One region of the Collimonas fungivorans genome, then DNA from elsewhere that is predicted to be linked to it. Evidence: predicted binding sites of a transcription regulator. Region 1 holds the regulator's gene; each other region holds the start of a gene.
What was found. The regulator LexA, encoded in region 1, represses DNA repair genes until DNA is damaged. The targets are predictions, from matches to a motif close to ACTGTATNNNNATACAGT.

Region 1 (4,178 bases):
CGCAGGCCGGCGCAGCTTTGCGTCATGACGCGGAACATTTTCATGTACTCGTCCATGGCCGGGCCTTCGGTTTCGCGGAATGGAAAACCGGTGCCGATCAGCGCATCGGCGATCTTGTCGCGCTTGCCGACGCGGATCCGCTTGTCGTTCAGGTAGGCGCCGGAACCCTTGGTGGCGGTGAACAAGTCGTTGCGCGTCGGGTCGTACACGACGGCCTGGGTGATCTGGCCGCGGTGCTGCAGCGCGATCGAGACGCAGTATTGGGGGAAGCCGTGGATGAAATTGGTGGTGCCGTCGAGCGGATCGATGATCCAGACGTTTTCGTTATCGTCATGCAGGTTGGCGGAAGCGCCGGATTCTTCGGCCAGGATGGCATGGTCCGGGTAGGCATTCTTCAATACGTCAATGATCGCCGCTTCTGCAGCCTGGTCGACTTCGGTGACAAAGTCGTTATGCTGTTTTTTGGTGACTTTCAGCAGGTCGAGGTCGAAAGAGGCGCGCGAGATGACCTTGGCGCCGTTGCGGGCGGCCTTGATGGCCGTATTGAGCATTGGATGCATGATAGTGTTCCGTTAAAATGGCGGCACTGTGCCAACCGGGAACAGAACCACCTATATGATTGATAATAATGAACGATGCGGATGTTCCTGTCATATTTCGAAAACAAGTTTCGAAAAATAAGCAACTTTTAGTCGAAGAAATCCGCGTAATGGCGCTATTTTAAATGAACCAGGCAAAAACCAACACGTCTCTTTTCAATCGGCTGCGCTTTGTGCTGGTTGAAACCAGCAGTCCCGGCAATGTCGGCGCGGCTGCCCGCGCTATCAAAACCATGGGATTTTCCGAGCTGATCCTGGTCAATCCGCGTTTCCCCGATGTATTGCAGCGTGACGAAGCCGTTGCATTTGCCAGCGGCGCGCAGGATATCCTGGCGGCGGCGCGGATTGTCGACAGCGTGGAGCAGGCCCTGGAGGGCTGCAACTTCGCCGCGGCCCTGAGCGCCCGCTTGCGCGAATTTTCCCCGCCCCTGACCGCGCCGCGCGCCTTGGCGGCCCAACTGGCGGCCGATGTCAGCCTGAACGCGGCGGTCATATTCGGCAGCGAGCGTTATGGTTTACCTAACGAGATTGTCGAAAAATGCAATGTGCTGCTGAATATTCCTGCCAATCCGGAGTATTCATCGCTGAACCTGGCGCAGGCGGTGCAGGTGCTGGCTTATGAATGCCGGGTTGCAGCCAGCGAGGATTTGTCGCCAGCTACGGGCGGCGAGGTGGGATTTCAGGGCAATGCCGCCAGCCTGGCCGATATCGACGGCATGTTTGCCCATCTTGAACAGGCCTTGGTGGAGATTGAATTCCTCGATCCGGCCAGCCCGAAAAAGCTGATGCCGCGCCTGAAGCGGCTGTTTTCGCGTGCCCAGCTGGAAATCGAAGAGGTCAACATCCTGCGTGGCATCTCTAGCCAGATACTGAGCAAGCGACGCCGCCTCGACCGTTAAATGTGGCGAAACATGTGGCGAAACCGCCCCGATGCAGCGTCACAAATGTGCGCAAGGCTCCAGTCTTGTGTGCTTTGTTCCTTGTCTCGGGACGATTTCGCCACATTTAATTCTTCAACGAATTTGTAATTCTGGACACTAGTTCCAGCTGCGCAGCAGGCCGACCGCAAGGCCTTCGAGGGCGAAATCCTCAGTCACGATGATAGGCTCGAAATCCGGGTTTTCCGGCAGCAGCTGGATGGTGGAGCCGGTTTTTTGATAACGCTTGACCGTGACGTCGTCGCCCAGCCGGGCCACCACGATCTGGCCATTCCTGGCGCTGTCGGTCTTTTTGACCGCCAGCAGGTCGCCGTCCAGGATGCCGGCGTCGCGCATCGACATGCCGCGCACCTTCAGCAGGTAATCCGGTTTGGCGCTGAACAGGGCAGGGTCGACGTTATAGCTGGCCTGGATATGCTCCTGCGCCAGGATCGGCGAACCTGCGGCGACCCGTCCGATCAGCGGCAGGCTGAGCTGCATCAGCGCCGGGTGCGGCAGGGCCAGTTGCGTGCCCTGGCTGCGGCTGGCGCTTTCGGTAAGCCGGATGCCGCGCGAGGTGCCGGCCGATATCACGATGGCGCCCTTGCGCGCCAGCGCCTGCAGATGCTCCTCCGCCGCATTGGCCGAACGGAAGCCGAGCTCGGTCGCTATTTCGGCGCGTGTTGGCGGGAAGCCGGTGTTTTCGATGGCGTCCTTGATCAGATCGAGGATTTGCTGCTGACGGGCGGTCAATTTGATCATGGCGTAGTTTGGGCGTAAAAAGTGGTGTAGAAGTGCTCGAAAAAACAGCAAAGGCGGCGCTAGGGGGCGCTTCGTGCAGTGCTCCCCCATTTGCAAAGCACTACACTAGCCGATGCTGTGCATAACAACAGTCTGTATTTTTGTACAGTATTTGTGCAAATGCAAGACAATTTGATGCAATTCGACCACTCTTTAGCTATTTACTTACGCCTGGCCTTGACCCGGAGGCTGAAAGCATTGAGTTTTGTTGCAATTGCTAGTATTATTGCTGGTTTTCCTCTTCCCACACTCGTCTTGACGCCGAGGTGGGCGATTTTTCAATCCGTCCAAAAGGAGCTTACATGCGTCATTATGAAATCGTATTTATCGTCCATCCAGATCAAAGCGAGCAAGTGCCTGCAATGATCGAGCGCTACAAAGGCATCGTCACTACACGTGGCGGCACCGTGCATCGCGTGGAAGACTGGGGCCGCCGCCAACTGGCATACCTGATCCAGAAATTGGCTAAAGCACATTACGTCTGCCTCAACATCGAGTGCGACAGCGAAACTCTGGCTGAAATCGAAACCGGCTTCAAGTTCAATGATGCAGTGCTGCGTCATCTGACCGTCAAGCTGAAGAAGGCCGAAACCGGTCCTTCGCCAATGATGAAGGCCGTGCAGAAGGAAGATGCTGCCAAGAGCCATCGCACTGAAGCGCCGGCAGCCTGATTTGCCAAGCAACTGCCAGCAGTTTGCATAGCTATCGAGTCCATCAGGAGTGAGCCAAGCCAATAACGTGTTTCAACTGGTCGCCGTCATTGCCGAACGTGAAGTCATACGTTATACACCGGCAGGCATTCCGATCGCATCTGCAATATTGCAGCACCGCTCGGAACCGATTGAAGCAGGGATCAAACGTTTGATCGAATTCGAAATCTCCGCGCTGGCCGTAGGCGAGATTTCGGGAAGATTCAGTCAGGCGGCATTGGGCGGCAGCTTCTGGTTCACAGGATTCATGGCACGCAAGAGCCGCAACGGTAGAAGTCTGGTATTTCACATTACGGATTTCGCTGCAATCGAGATTGCAGATGAATTAATAAGTCAAAATTTAGATACAGGAGCCAAAAATGGCATTCGGTAAAAAGTTCGATAAAAGCAAACTGAAAAACAAGCGTCAACAACAAAACCCGCTGTTCAAGCGCAAGAAATTCTGCCGTTTCACCGCTGCACACGTTGCCAGCGTTGACTACAAGGATGTCGACACGCTCAAGGATTTTGTTCAGGAAAACGGCAAGATCATGCCAGCACGTCTGACCGGCACCAAGGCAATCTATCAACGTCAAGTGGACACTGCGATCAAGCGCGCACGTTTCCTGGCGCTGCTGCCATACACCGATCTGCACAACGCTTAATTGACGACTTAAAATAGGAGAAAAATATGCAAGTCATTCTGTTGGAAAAAGTCGTTAATCTCGGCAATCTGGGTGAAGTTGTTCGCGTCAAGGACGGTTACGCACGTAACTTCCTGATTCCACAACGTATGGCACGTCGTGCTACAACTACGGCTATCGCTGAATTCGAAGCGAAGCGCGCTGATCTGGAAACAGCCGCAGCAGCCAAGCTGGCTGTGGCCCAAGGCCAGGGCGAAAAACTGAGCGGCCTGACCGTTCAGATCTCGCAGAAATCGGGCGTTGACGGCCGTCTGTTCGGTTCCGTGACCAACTTCGATATCGCTGAAGCGCTGACCAAGCAAGGTTTCGCAGTTGAAAAAGCACAAGTTCGCTTGCCGAACGGCCCGCTGAAGACAACCGGCGAACATCCTGTTGCAGTTGCTTTGCACACTGACGTCGTAGTTGACATCGTCATCGCAGTGATCGGCGAACACGTTTAATACGTTGTTGGCAAAAAAATCATTGCAG
Region 2 (4,178 bases), 680 kb from region 1:
CTCGCACAGCGCGCGGACGGCTACGATATAGGCGGGTTCGCTCACGCGCACTGCTCCGCCCACTGCACGTAACAGACGGCGACCGGCATGCCGTGTTCGGCAAAATAGTGCAGCCAGCGGACCTGGTTGTCCTGCAGGCGGTCGCCCGGACCTTTGACTTCGATCATCTGGTAGCGTTTTTCCGCCGGCCAGAACTGGATAAGATCCGGCAGGCCGGAACGGTTGGTCTTGATATCCTGCAGGATGCGTTCGAAGCATTTCCGCAGATGCAGCGGCGGCAGGCAATCCAGCGCCATAACCAGCAGCTGTTCATCGATAGCCTCCCAGAATACGAATGGCGACTGGATGCCGGCCTTGGCGCGGAAGTTCCGCCAGATGGTCTGCCGGTAGCCGCCGCTGTCGATCTCGGCGAAACCGGCGTCGAACCGGCTGGCGCGGCGCAGCCGGAAATCGGCGCTGTGCAGGTCGGCCGGGCCGCTCTGGAATGGATGGAAAAATGCGCCCGGGAGCGGCGCAAAAACGGCATCCCAGAACAGCAGGCCGAACAGCGAGTTGATCAGCGTGTTTTCGACATAGACCGCGGGTGCGCCGGCGCGCGACAGATGACTGGCGAGCACGGTTTCGACTGAGACGCCGGGCTCGGCCCGCTGCAGCGCCAGGTCGTGGCGGATGATGGGCGCAGCGGCGGCTTGCGGCATCTTTCCACGGCCAAGCTGGCGCCGCAAACGCGGCATGACGCGCAGCAGCTGCTGTTTTTCAGCCTCGCTTTCCGGCTGCAACTCAGCCTGCTGCGCCAGTCCGAAAGCCGCATCGGGCTGGCCGCAGCGCTCCAGCACCCGGATCGCGCGCAGGCGCGCGCCCGGCCACGCGCAATCCGCATAAATGCGCAGCGCCGCCGCCAGCTCGGCGCTTCGTTCGTAATGCTGGGCGATCTGGAACAGCAGCTTGCTGCGGCGCTGCTCCAGCCAGTCGTTCGGATAAGGCGCGCCTGGCAAGTCGCCCAGCACGGCTTGCGGTGCTGCGCCGTCGCGGAACCGTTCGCGGCAAGCGTGCAGATGCAGGTAATCGTCGATGTCCTGCCTGCTGCTGAAACCTTGTGCAAGCGACAAATCGACCTGTTCGTACCTGAATATCCCCAGTTCCGACAGTACGAATTCCGACCAGTCCTGATGCAGGTTACCGAAAAACATCAGCCGCAGCCGGTCGCACAGGGGCGCAATGCGCAGCCGCAGCAGCTGGTCGTCGATACGCCAGCCGCCGAGCGTGCGTAGCGCGTCGCCATGCTCGGCGCGCAGGATTTCAAGCTGCTCTGCCTTGCGTACATTGCGCGGCAACAGCGGAAACGCCGCCGCCAGTTCGGTTTTTGTCAGCAGGCCGCACAGTTGTACGATATCGATGGCTGGTTCGCCGTCCAGCCAGCCGGCGATGATCAGGGGCGCCACGGCGCTGCGCGCGCAGCCGATTTCATCATAGCTCAGCCGGCCCAGGCGAAACAGCTCGCCCTTGCGCATCACCATCCGCACCAGCAACGCACGCGACGCCAGCGGCAACGCTTCGAAACCGCAGACGAAAGCCTGCTCCTCGCCGTTCAGCAAATGGCGATAACGGGCGCGTACCGATGCCACCACGGCAAGGAAATTGTCGAGATAATAAAAACGGTTTTCCAGCACTCTGACCATGTTACGGACACCGCGGCTCGACATATTGCGCGCCAGGTAAAAGTTGAAAGATGATTGACTGTATGAATATACAGTCATGTTGCAGTATATATCAACCATTGAAAACCCCTTGCTTGCGCCGCAAAGAGCCGCTGCCAGCCATAAAAAATCCTGGCATTCCAATCTGAAATGTTAGCTATCGCTCATTCGCCCCAAGTTGCTCCTGCTAAGCTTTTATCCAGGCATTTTCTCCCCAGGCGGATAAACTTGAATGAGGATCTCCCGATGAGCATCGTGACCAAATCCCTGGCCGCAACAGGCTTGTGCCTGGCGTCTGCAAGCGCGCTGGCCGATCCGTCGCCGGCGCTGGACCGTTTCAGCCTGTCGGTCGGCGGCTATTATGTCGAGCCGACTTTCAATATCGGCGTCAACACCAAATACGGCCGCGCCGAAACCGGCGACCTGACGCGCGACCACAAGACGCTGGGCCGGGTGCGCGCCGATGTGCTGCTGGGCGACCACCAGGGCCTGGCGTTCGATTACTACCGCTACACCAACAATTTTGACGCCGCCATCGCCCGCACCGCCACCGTCAACGGCCAGGTCGTCACCGGCGACGCTTCCGCCAATGCCCGCCTCAAGGTGGAACTGGCGCAACTGGCCTATAAATGGTGGTTCGGATCCGGCAATACGGTATTCGGCCTCGGCGCCGGCGCCGCCTATTACCAAGCCGACCTCGACACCATGGCGCGCGGTTCGCTGGACGGCGTCAGCGGCACGGCCAGCGATTCGCGCAGCGACAACGCCATCGCGCCGCTGCTGGAAGTGGGCGTGCGCACGGCGCTGAGCGACAATGTGCGGCTGTACGCCGAGGCTTCCGGCATCAAGAAAAACGGCGGCAACATCAACGGCCATATCTATAACGGCAATGTCGGCGTCGAGTGGTTTCCGTTCAAGAATGTCGGCATCGGCGCCGACTACGGCATCACCAAGATCCAGCTGTACCGGGATAGCTCCAACTATGAGGCCAACCTGGGCGTCAAGCTGGTCGGGCCCAGCGCTTATCTGAAGGTTCGCTTCTGATCGGGCGTCGCTACTGGAAAGACGTTAGCGTTCATCATCAGATATATCTTCGATGCTGACGATGTTGCCGCCGCGCTCCACGATTTCCCGATGGCAGGCCGCCAGCAGCACGTCAAAATCCGGGTCTTCCATTTCGCCTTCGATATCTTCTTGTACCGGGTCGGCGTCGTCATCCGTATCGGTCTGTTCGAATTTCGGGCTGGTTCCGATATACGACGCACTGTATGGACCGCCGTCATCCGACTCCGTAACTACCAGGGTAAAAAGTGCGTTGTCGGTTTCAATGATGTAGGTACTGATAGGCCTCATGAGAAATCTCCTTGTCTCAGGTGTTAAATGAACAACCTTCGTGGAAATGTTGGCGTGCGCCAACCGGCCTGGTGCTCCAGGCATTGGCTTTTTTATTGGGAATGAGAGGGGCTGGAGATCAAATAGTTCTCCATGAAAAACGATTCTGCAGGTTTTTTGCTTGCCAGCGGCGGCGAATTTGTCAGCGCCCGGATCCCCAGTCTCTGCGAGGACGCTCGTCGATGACCGAGATGTCCTGGATACCGAGTATTTCGCCGCCGCGTTGCGCGATCTGCCGATGACAGGTGGCGATCAGCACATCGAAATCCACGTCTGCCGCTTCGCCGTCAAGATCCTTCTCGCCCAGCCCGGGATTGTCCACCCATGGCAGTTCGACTTTCTGCCGCGTCCCGACATATGTCGCCTTATAGGGGCCGCCATGGCCGGCTTCCGTGACGACCAGCGTAAACAGGGCATTCGTGGTTTCAATCATGTAAGTACGAACCAGCTCCATAACCATTTCCTTGATCTGCCTGCAGCTGAATGCTTCAGGTTCTTTTAACTATACTGCCATCGATGTTCACGCGCTCGAGTTCCGGCCCCAGCAGCCGCCTGGGCGGCGCAATTTGCGATGAGGGCGATATCGGAGTGATGGTCGGCGCGCCGGTTCTGCCGGCTCGCTCGCTGCCGAAAACGGCAATCGTCGTGATCGAGCCCGTGACACGACACTAGCCATTACCGGCGGCGCCGGAATAAGAGGGAAGCATGATGAACTTCAACAGCGGGCCTGTATGTTCGGTGCTTAACACTGGCTTGCCGCCGGGATCGGCGATACTGGAGGCGGCGATAACTAGGAGAGAACCATGAAACTCAAGGGATCCTGCCATTGCGGCGCAGTCCGTTTCAGCCTGGAAAGCGATACGCCCTATCCTTACCAGCGCTGTTATTGTTCGATCTGCCGCAAGACCCAGGGCGGCGGCGGATACGCCGTCAACATCGGCGGCGACGCCAGCACCCTGAAGGTGCAAGGCCAGGACGATGTCAGCGTCTACCATGCAAAACTCAAACGGCAAGGCGAATCACGCCTCCATACCAGCACCGCGCAACGACATTTCTGCCGGCGCTGCGGCAGCGCGCTGTGGCTCTACA
Region 3 (4,178 bases), 2.4 Mb from region 1:
TCCGCGCCGTTTAGTACCAGCTGACGGGCGCTCGCTACAGATCGTGAACAGGCTCTTAGAAACATTCATCGATTCCGCGACTTCTGCAAAAACCGGTCAAGCTGTGCTGCGAACAGATGGCGGTCGCTCTGGCTGAATGCCGCCGGACCGCCGGTTTCTACGCCGCTGCCGCGCAGTTCATCCATGAAATTGCGCATCGTCAGGTGCTGCTGGATGTTGTCCTCGGTATAAAATTCGCCGCGCGGATTCAAGGCGTTGCCGCCCTTTTCAAGCACATCGGCTGCCAGCGGGATATCGGCGGTAATCACCAGGTCGCCCGCTTGCAGCAATCGAACAATTTCGCGATCGGCGACGTCGAAACCGGACGCCACCTGGACCGCCTTGATGAACCGCGAAGGCGGCACCCTTAACAACCTGTTGGCTACCAGGGTCACCACGATATGCAGCCGGTCGGCGACCCGAAACAGAATTTCCTTGATGACGCCGGGACATGCATCGGCGTCGACCCAGATTTGCATTGCCGCCGGCTGTCCGCTTGCTGCATCAGTATCTGTGGGCGGATTAATTTTGCCCCCATAACTCGCCGTTCGGTCCGGTGCGGGGCGCCGCCACGCCAAAATGGCTGTATGCCAGCGGAGTTGCAATACGGCCGCGCGGCGTGCGCTGCAGGTATCCCTGCTGGATCAGGTACGGCTCAAGCACATCTTCGATCGTGTCGCGTTCTTCGCCGATGGCGGCGGCAAGGTTGTCGAGGCCGACCGGGCCGCCGCCGAACTTGAACAGCACCGCTTCCAGCAGCTTCCTGTCCATGACGTCGAAACCGACCGGATCGACATCCAGCATCACCAGCGCCGCATCCGCCATCGGCTTGGTGATTTCACCGTTGCCTTTGACTTCGGCGTAGTCGCGCACCCGACGCAGCAGGCGGTTGGCGATGCGCGGCGTGCCGCGGCTGCGCTTGGCGATTTCAAAAGCGCCGTCGTCCATGATCGGCGCGCCCAGCAAGGAGGCGCTGCGCGTAACGATCTTGCTCAATTGCTGCGGCGTATAAAACTCCAGGCGGGCGACAATGCCGAAGCGGTCGCGCAGCGGATTGGTCAGCATCCCCGCGCGCGTGGTCGCGCCTACCAGGGTGAACGGCTGCAGGTCCAGGCGCACCGAGCGTGCTGCCGGGCCTTCGCCGATCATGATATCGATCTGATAATCTTCCAGCGCCGGATACAGGATTTCTTCCACCACCGGCGACAAGCGATGGATTTCATCGATGAACAGCACGTCATTGGCTTCGAGATTGGTCAGCAGCGCAGCCAGGTCGCCGGCGCGTTCCAGCACCGGCCCCGAAGTCTGGCGCAGGTTGACGCCCATTTCGCGCGCAATGATATGCGCCAGCGTGGTCTTGCCCAGGCCCGGGGGACCGAACAGCAAAGTGTGGTCCAAAGCTTCACGCCGCTGCCTGGCGGCGGTAATGAATATCTGCAACTGGTCGCGTATCTTTTCCTGGCCGACGTACTCGTCCAGCTGCTTCGGCCGCAGCGCCCGCTCGATCGCCTCTTCATTCGGCGAAGCGGGCGTGGCAGCGATAATGCGTTGTTCGGCGAAATCGTCGGTTTGGATACTCATGGTCGGATTGTAGCCAGACTGTAGCGATTAGATATAAAAAAAGACATCTACACCATCAATAAAGCAATAATGATCAGCTTTAGCCTGTCCGATTACAACTTGGACAGGGCTTTCAGTGCCAATTTGATACCATCCGACACGCTGGTGTCAGCCGGCAGCTGCTTGAGCGCCAGCATCGCTTCCTTGTCGGAATAACCAAGCGCAATCAGGGCATTCAAGATATCGCCGCTGGCGTCGCTGGCATGATGGCTGCCGACCGGTCCCAGGTCGGCTCCCAGTTTGCCTTTCAATTCGAGCAACAGGCGTTCGGCGGTTTTCTTGCCGATGCCCGGCACCTTGGTCAGACGGCCGGCTTCCTGCATGGTGATTGCCTGCGCCAGATCCTGCACCGACATGCCAGACAAAATGGACAAGGCAGTACGGGCGCCGACGCCGCTGATCTTGATCAGCTGCTTGAAAACATTCCGTTCTTCAGCTGTGCCGAAACCATACAGCACATGTGCATCTTCCCGTATCGCCAGGTGGGTGAGCAAGGCGACCTTCTCACCCAGTCCCGGCAAATTGTAGAAAGTGCTCATCGGCACACCGACTTCATAGCCGACGCCGTTGCAGTCAATCAGCAATTGGGGAGGATTTTTTTCGAGCAGAATCCCGGAAAGACGACCTATCATCGCAGTTGGCCTTTATGTGAATCAATGAATCATACAGGACAACTGGTTAAAAACACAGTGGTTTTGTTAGCGGAAAGATGAAATTGCCGGAAATTATCGGCTGCGCAAACCAAAACCCCAAAGCAAAAACCCTCTGCAGATGAATGCAGAGGGTTTTTTAATAAAAGCCTGACGATGACCTACTTTCACACTGGTTGCAGCACTATCATCGGCGCAAAGTCGTTTCACGGTCCTGTTCGGGATGGGAAGGGGTGGTACCAACTCGCTATGGTCATCAGGCATAACTTGTATCGTTTTTGTTCTCCGATTGGAGCAACAAAGAACGCAATTTAGAAGAAGTAGTTTTTTATACCGAACTCACTAGGGTGAGTGAGTCCGGTTGGGTATGAGTGTCCAAACGATTCTTTCGAATCTTGGCAAACAAATAAGCTCATCATATAACCTGCTAAGGTTATAGGGACAAGCCTCACGGGCAATTAGTATCAGTTAGCTTAACGTATTACTACGCTTCCACACCTGACCTATCAACGTCCTGGTCTCGAACGACCCTTTAGGGGAATCTAGTTCCCGGGAAATATCATCTTAAGGCAAGTTTCCCGCTTAGATGCTTTCAGCGGTTATCTCTTCCGAACTTAGCTACCCGGCAATGCCACTGGCGTGACAACCGGTACACCAGAGGTTCGTCCACTCCGGTCCTCTCGTACTAGGAGCAGCCCCCTTCAAATTTCCAACGCCCACGGCAGATAGGGACCAAACTGTCTCACGACGTTTTAAACCCAGCTCACGTACCACTTTAAATGGCGAACAGCCATACCCTTGGGACCGGCTACAGCCCCAGGATGTGATGAGCCGACATCGAGGTGCCAAACTCCCCCGTCGATATGAACTCTTGGGAGGAATCAGCCTGTTATCCCCAGAGTACCTTTTATCCGTTGAGCGATGGCCCTTCCATACAGAACCACCGGATCACTATGTCCTACTTTCGTACCTGCTCGACTTGTCAGTCTCGCAGTTAAGCACGCTTATGCCATTGCACTATTAGCACGATGTCCGACCGTACCTAGCGTACCTTCGAACTCCTCCGTTACACTTTGGGAGGAGACCGCCCCAGTCAAACTGCCTACCATGCACTGTCCCCGATCCGGATAACGGACCAAGGTTAGAACCTCAAACAAACCAGGGTGGTATTTCAAGGTTGGCTCCACGAGAACTAGCGTCCCCGCTTCAAAGCCTCCCACCTATCCTACACAGATTGGTTCAAAGTCCAATGCAAAGCTACAGTAAAGGTTCATGGGGTCTTTCCGTCTAGCCGCGGGTAGATTGCATCATCACAAACATTTCAACTTCGCTGAGTCTCGGGAGGAGACAGTGTGGCCATCGTTACGCCATTCGTGCAGGTCGGAACTTACCCGACAAGGAATTTCGCTACCTTAGGACCGTTATAGTTACGGCCGCCGTTTACTGGGACTTCAATCAAGAGCTTGCACCCCATCATTTAATCTTCCAGCACCGGGCAGGCGTCACACCCTATACGTCCACTTTCGTGTTTGCAGAGTGCTGTGTTTTTATTAAACAGTCGCAGCCACCTTTTTATTGCAGCCCTTTCGTCCTTCTGGCGCAGGCCAGTCAAACTACATGGGCGTACCTTATCCCGAAGTTACGGTACAAATTTGCCGAGTTCCTTCTCCCGAGTTCTCTCAAGCGCCTTAGAATACTCATCTCGCCCACCTGTGTCGGTTTGCGGTACGGTCTCGTGTGACTGAAGCTTAGAGGCTTTTCTTGGAACCACTTCCGATTGCTTCACCAATAAATTGGCTCGTCCCATACCCTTGAATTACGCTGCCGGATTTGCCTAACAGCCTTCTCTGATATAGGAACCGGGACTTC

Region 2: a site for LexA is predicted at 1,737-1,754, ahead of CFter6_RS11965 (VRR-NUC domain-containing protein). Genes of this name have one in related genera too.
Region 3: a site for LexA is predicted at 2,333-2,350, ahead of ruvA (Holliday junction branch migration protein RuvA). Genes of this name have one in related genera too.

The regions. Positions count from the first base shown of each region.
Region 1 is NZ_CP013232.1:3,429,850-3,434,027, reverse strand. Features, by position in the region: gene CFter6_RS14650 (inositol monophosphatase family protein) at 1-560, opposite strand, end outside; gene CFter6_RS14645 (RNA methyltransferase) at 725-1,498, shown strand; gene lexA (transcriptional repressor LexA) at 1,637-2,278, opposite strand; gene rpsF (30S ribosomal protein S6) at 2,620-2,988, shown strand; gene priB (primosomal replication protein N) at 3,038-3,400, shown strand; gene rpsR (30S ribosomal protein S18) at 3,387-3,671, shown strand; gene rplI (50S ribosomal protein L9) at 3,698-4,150, shown strand.
Region 2 is NZ_CP013232.1:2,754,367-2,758,544, reverse strand. Features, by position in the region: gene CFter6_RS11970 (ATP-dependent DNA helicase) at 1-45, opposite strand, end outside; gene CFter6_RS11965 (VRR-NUC domain-containing protein) at 42-1,679, opposite strand; gene CFter6_RS11960 (hypothetical protein) at 1,944-2,741, shown strand; gene CFter6_RS11955 (hypothetical protein) at 2,766-3,050, opposite strand; gene CFter6_RS11950 (hypothetical protein) at 3,232-3,543, opposite strand; gene CFter6_RS11945 (GFA family protein) at 3,893-4,178, shown strand, end outside.
Region 3 is NZ_CP013232.1:1,045,285-1,049,462, reverse strand. Features, by position in the region: RNA gene CFter6_RS04540 (sX9 sRNA) at 1-50, shown strand, start outside; gene CFter6_RS04535 (YaiI/YqxD family protein) at 66-518, opposite strand; gene ruvB (Holliday junction branch migration DNA helicase RuvB) at 562-1,620, opposite strand; gene ruvA (Holliday junction branch migration protein RuvA) at 1,713-2,291, opposite strand; rRNA gene rrf (5S ribosomal RNA) at 2,458-2,570, opposite strand; rRNA gene CFter6_RS04515 (23S ribosomal RNA) at 2,747-4,178, opposite strand, start outside.